Regions from separate parts of the Cedecea davisae genome, predicted to be linked through region 2. Evidence: predicted binding sites of a transcription regulator. Region 2 holds the regulator's gene; the other holds the start of a gene.

Region 1 (3,085 bases), 260 kb from region 2:
GTGTTTAAAGACAACGGCTAGCGAGGTTCATGCGTGATTTATCGTGAAGCGACTTAAGTATATCAATACTCTGTATGTATGGGGGTTAAATAAATACTCCGCAACACTTTTTTTGCATTATTGACGTTGGGTGAGCAATAAATCGACAGGCTATTCCGATTTGTCTGAGATAAAGTGGAAATTAATCAGCGGGTAGTTTAAAAAACGAGCAAAATAAAGCGTAGAAATAAAAAAACCGGATGGCGACACCCGGCAAAAAAGTACCAACATAATTGAGGGTATTAGTCGGCGGAAAACCAATCGTCAGCGCTTTCCCAGGTTTCCTGGAGGATCTCGCTGATTCGCGTTTTATCTTCTTTTGCTCCGCCCAGCACCGAAAGGTTGTTGCCGGACGCGTAGCGCACCTGGACTTCGCTGCTGGTGTCGGGGAAATGCTGATTAATACGGCGGGAAAGCTCGCTGGCAAGGGCGTCAATCGCCCCCGGCGGTAGCGGTGTAGTTTTAGCTATAGTGACTTCAATACGCATAACGACCCCCTGTACAATATACTGGATATTTATACAGCCTAATTATCCACTTCGCAACAGGGGGCGCTGAAAAATTTAGCGTTTTACCGACCAGACAACCTCTTCCCCGGCGAGGAACGGCACGATGCTGTCATCTTCGGTTTCAATCAGCTCCGGCATTTTCTCCGCCACGCGCACCAGCTCGATGCTCTCTTCATTCACCGGCAGGCCGTAGAAACGCGGGCCGTTCAGCGAAGTAAAGGCTTCGAAGTGCTGCAAGGCATTCATCTCTTCAAATACCGTGGCATAGGCGCCAAGGGCAGAAGGCGCGTTAAAGCAGCCCGCACAGCCGCAGCTGGCTTCTTTACGGTGACGAGTGTGCGGAGCCGAGTCGGTACCGAGGAACACGCGTTCGCAGCCGCTGGCGACCAGCGCACGCAGCGCTTCCTGATGAACGCTACGTTTCAGGATAGGCAGGCAGTAAAGGTGAGGGCGAATACCGCCAACCAGCATATGGTTGCGGTTAAACATCAGATGCTGAGGCGTGATAGTAGCCGCAATCAGTGAATCACCTTCCTGCACATACTGAGCGGCGTCTTTGGTGGTGATATGTTCGAACACCACTTTCAGGCCCGGCAGCTGGCGGCGCAGCGGCTCCATTACGGTTTCAATAAAGCGGGCTTCGCGGTCGAAAATATCGATATCGGCGTGGGTGACTTCGCCATGCACCAGCAAAGGCATGCCGATTTTTTGCATGCGCTCCAGCACCGGCATAATTGCGGCCGTACTGGTTACGCCGTGGGCGGAGTTGGTTGTCGCGTTTGCCGGGTACATCTTGGCCGCTGTAAACACGCCTTGGTTAAAGCCGCGCTCCAGCTCGTTCGGGTCGAGCGTGTCGGTCAGGTAGCAGGTCATCAGCGGTTCAAACGTCTGCCCGGCAGGCACGGCATCCAGAATACGCTGGCGATAGGAAACGGCGGCTTCAACGCTGGTAATCGGCGGCATAAGGTTAGGCATCACAATCGCGCGGCCAAAATCCTGGCTGGTATAAGGCACCACGGTTTTCAGCATCTCGCCGTCGCGAAGGTGGATATGCCAGTCGTCTGGGCGGCGGATTTTTAATACCTGAGGTAATGCGGTCATGAATGTGCTCCGGCGTGTGAGGGAAAATCAGTCATCTGGGGCTGGTTTTATGCCGGGCACTAAGGATAAGGGGAAACGTTATCGTTTGCACCACTTATGTTGCACAAACTCATCGGGACAGTTAGCTGCCCCGATGGTTAAGCGATTAGTCGGTGAAAGGAATAACGATCTCGCCGGGTTTGACTTCAATCCCTTTGGCATATTTCTTCGCCAGCGACTCGCCTTTGCTGCGATCTTCGCTCAGAACGTAAGCCGGCTGCTGGTTAAAGTAATTGCGCAGCGACTGGTTCAGATAAGGGACGATGGTTTGCAGCACGCTCTGCATTTTTTGCGGCTCAACCTGGGCATCCACCACTTCCATTTCCTGCAGGAAGATAGCGCCTTTCTCTTTGTTGAACACCGGCAGCGCCTTGAGCTTCAGCTTCAGGGTGGCTTTCTGGTTGCCGAACAGAGAAGACATATCCAGGTTAGCATCGCCGGTTAGCGTCACTTTGTTTGGTTCTTCCCGGCCAATCTGGCTGGTGAGGTTAGTCAGCACAACGTGCGCGTCTGCAATACCGGGCAGGCCGATATCTTTTGAGAAGTTATTGTGTTTCTCCAGCGCCTGGTTAATCTCCTGTTCATTGACGCTGTACTGCGTTAATTGGTTACATCCTGCCAGCAGGCCGCTGAGCATCAATGCTGCGGCAAAAACAATCTTCTTCATAGGCTTCCTCAAATAGCGGCTCCAATGCCGTGCCTTGCGTTAATCAGCATAATCCGACACGGCAGGCGCTGCTACCGGAAAAGTATGAAAGCGGGATGCTTACCTCTGGCCGCCCGGCTCCAGCATCGTCGGCTCTACCCGCTTAAGGCTAAACTGCCACCACAGCGCGGCAAGCGTAATGCAGCCGATTATGCCGAGCATTGCCCACGGCAGTTCCGGCTGCCCGAGGGTTTTACCGACGTCAAATAACCAGCCGCCGCCCGTATAGCCGAGCGCTCCGCCCAGCGATAAGCCTAAGCGGCTGAACCCCATATAGCTGCCGCGTGCGCGGGCGTCGGCAAGCGAGGCGCTCAGGGTTTCACGCGCCGGTTCGGCAATAATTGAGCCGATATAGAACGTGCAGATCAGGGCAAAGAGCTGTTGCAGGCTTGAGGCGAGGCCGATGGGCAGCAGGCTGAGGGTCATCAGCACCAGGCCCGCCATTAAACGCTGCTCAAGGCGGAAGCGTTTTTCGCTCCAGCGGGCAATGGGATAGAGCAGCGTCAGGGATAGAGCGGCTTCGATGGCATACATCCACTTCACCGCCGATGGCGTACCGGCGATGTCGTTAACCATCAGCGGCAGCATCAGCATCACCTGTACGGCCAGCATGTAATAGCCGGTCAGCGTTAGCACATAGGTAACGAAGCGCTTATCCCGGAACACGCGGCTCATCCCTTCGCGCATTGGC
Region 2 (3,085 bases):
CCAGATAAGAAATCCCTTTGATGGTTGCATAGTTTTCTCTTGATTTTGATAGCAGGTTAACGGGGCAGGAGTCTACGGAGTGCAAAAGCGCTTGTGAAACGCTAATATTTGCGAGTTGCATTCAAAATTTTTGCAGGCAAAAAACATGTGGTCTGAATATTCTCTGGAGGTCGTTGACGCGGTGGCGCGCAACGGCAGTTTTAGCGGGGCGGCCCAGGAGCTGCATCGCGTGCCTTCTGCCATAAGCTATACGGTACGTCAGCTCGAAGAATGGCTGGCCGTGCCGCTGTTTGAACGTCGCCATCGCGATGTTGAGTTAACCGCCGCCGGAGCCTTTTTTCTTAAAGAAGGGCGTTCTGTTATCAAAAAAATGATGGCAACCCGCCAGCAGTGCCAGCAGATAGCCAACGGCTGGCGCGGGCATCTCTCCATCGCGGTGGACAATATCGTGAAGCCGGAGCGGACCCGCCAGCTGGTGCTGGATTTTTATCGTCACTTCCCGGATATCGAACTGCGGGTGTTTCAGGAAGTGTTCAACGGCGTGTGGGACGCGCTGGCGGACGAGCGGGTTGAGGCGGCTATAGGCGCAACTCAGGCCATTCCTGTAGGGGGGCGCTATGCGTTCCGGGATATGGGGGCGTTAAGCTGGCGTTGCGTGGTTTCCTCCGGGCATCCGCTTGCGCAACACGAAGGTGTTATTCCTGATGATGAGCTAAGGGCATGGCCGTCGCTGGTGCTGGAAGATACTTCACGTTCTCTGCCCAAGCGCATTACCTGGTTGCTGGATAACCAGCGCAGAGTCGTGGTGCCGGACTGGGCTTCGGGGGCGGACTGCCTGAGTGCGGGCCTGTGCATTGGCATGGTGCCCGCCCACATTGCTAAGCCATGGCTGGACGGCGGCGAGTGGCGGGAGCTGACGCTGGAAAATCCGTTCCCGGATGCGGCCTGTTGCCTGACCTGGCGGCAGGACGATGCCTCGCCGGCTTTAAGCTGGCTGCTGGACTACCTCGGGGACAGCGAGACGATGAATCAGGAATGGCTGCAGGAGCCGGGGCGGCAAAACCCGGCTCCGCTGAGCGTTTAGCGGCGGTAGTCGCGGAACGGACCGTCGGCAACCGAGCGGCGCTCGATCAGGCGCGGATGCACCTCAATAGTCTGCGACTCTTCGCGTTTGTTAACAATACGGTCGAGCAGCATATTAAAGGCGGTTTCACCCAGGCGCTCTTTCGGCTGGTGAATAGTGGTTAACGCCGGAGAGAAGTAGCGGGCGTTGCGCACGTTATCGTAGCCGATGATGGAGATATCCTGCGGCACGCGCAGTCCCATCTCATCCGCTGCGCAAATGGCGCCCATTGCCATAATATCGCCACCGCAGAATACCGCGGTAGGGCGATGAGGCTGGTTAAGCAACTGCTGCATGGCGCGGTAGCCGGACTCCGGCTCAAAGTCGCCCTGAACCACCCAGTTCTCCGGCACCTTGATATTGGCCTCTTCAAGCGCCTTGAGGAACCCGGCATGGCGACCGCCGCCGGTGTTGCGTTCCAGCTGGCCGGGAATAGCGCCGATGTCGCGATGGCCGCGCTCAATCAGATAGCGGCCAGCGAGATAGCCGCCGTGGAAGGCGTTATCGATGACCGAGTCGGTAAAGTCGGCGCGGGCTTCGCCCCAGTCCATGACCACCATCGGAATATGGCGGTACTCTTCCAAAGTGGAGAGCAGCGTTTCCGGGTACTCGGAGCACATCACCAGCAGCCCATCAACGCGTTTTTGCGCCATCATCGACAGGTAGGCGCGCTGCTTATCAAAGTTGTTGTGCGCATTACCGAGGATCAGGGTATAGCCTTTGGCGAAGCAGCTATTTTCAACCGACTCAATAATTTCGGCAAAATAGGGCGCTTCGCTGGAGGTTGCCAGCAGGCCAATAGATTTGGTGTGGTTGACCTTCAGGCTGCGGGCTACGGCGCTCGGAGAATAATGCAGCTCTTTGATGGCCGCCCAAACGGCGTTGCGCGTCTCTTCCGCAACAAAACGGGTCTTGTTGATGACATGTGACACAGTTGTAGTGGAAACGTTTGCGCGTTTCGCTACGTCCTTAATCGTTGCCATTAGATGTCACTCCAGACCATATCGTAAACTCCTGATAACTCATGTGTTAAACGTTTGCCTTCGCTAACTCCTGGGGCAACACGTTGGTTGCAGGCCTGTCGGGAATGCGACATACAGCGGGAGGAGGGCGTTGCCGGGCGATACGCGGTAAATTAGCGAAGGATTTTGGCTTATCCCGGAGCAAAGTGGAAGAGGGAAAACCGAGATCTGTGCAAATCCAGCAGGATTTTTATCGCCAATTGTGGGAAAATCACCCCACTTACACTTTGTAGGGAAATAAAGGAGCTTACGATGAGTACCGATCTGAAGTTTTCCGTGGTGACCACGGTTGTCGTACTGAGCTTGATTGTTGCCGGTGCGCTAACCGCCGTACTGCACTGATTTAATAAGGGCCGCTCAATGCGGCCCTTAACATTTCTGGCAAACAGAGAAACGTCTTGCTCTCTGGTTATCAGGCGGCGAGGTTTTTCGCCACGAAGCTCCAGTTTACCAGCGCCCAGAAATGCTCAAGGTACACCGGGCGAGCGTTACGGTAATCGATATAGTAGGCGTGTTCCCAGACATCCACGGTCAGCAGCGGCGTGGCGTCGGTCGTCAGCGGCGTTCCGGCATTCGCGGTAGAAACAATAGCCAGGCCGCCATCGCTATTTTTCACAAGCCAGGTCCAGCCCGAACCAAAGTTTTTAATTGCCGCTTCACTAAACTGCTTTTTAAACGCCTCAAAGCTGCCAAACGCCTGGTTAATTTTAGCCAGAAGCTCACCCGTTGGCTCTCCGCCAGCGTTCGGTGCCAGGCAGTGCCAGTAGAAGGTATGGTTCCAGACCTGAGCCGCGTTATTGAAAATTCCACCTTCTGAACTTTTCACTATCTGTTCTAACGTTTTCCCTTCAAACGGGCTGCCTTTTACCAGGTTGTTCAGGTTAGTGACGTAGGTCTGGTGATGCTTACCGTAGTGGTATTCCAGGGTTTCGGCCGAGAT

The links. The regulator PurR, encoded in region 2, represses purine synthesis genes. The targets are predictions, from matches to a motif close to CANGCAAACGTTTGCNTG.
Region 1: a site for PurR is predicted at 1,718-1,735, ahead of pyrC (dihydroorotase). Genes of this name have one in related genera too.

The regions. Positions count from the first base shown of each region.
Region 1 covers NZ_CP172054.1:3,068,634-3,071,718, reverse strand. The annotation lists gene dinI (DNA damage-inducible protein I) at 282-527, opposite strand; gene pyrC (dihydroorotase) at 603-1,649, opposite strand; gene ACG1VR_RS14725 (lipoprotein) at 1,795-2,355, opposite strand; gene mdtH (multidrug efflux MFS transporter MdtH) at 2,455-3,085, opposite strand, start outside.
Region 2 covers NZ_CP172054.1:2,811,788-2,814,872, reverse strand. The annotation lists gene punC (purine nucleoside transporter PunC) at 1-30, opposite strand, end outside; gene punR (DNA-binding transcriptional activator PunR) at 146-1,084, shown strand; gene purR (HTH-type transcriptional repressor PurR) at 1,081-2,106, opposite strand; gene ACG1VR_RS13435 (YnhF family membrane protein) at 2,398-2,487, shown strand; gene sodB (superoxide dismutase [Fe]) at 2,558-3,085, opposite strand, start outside.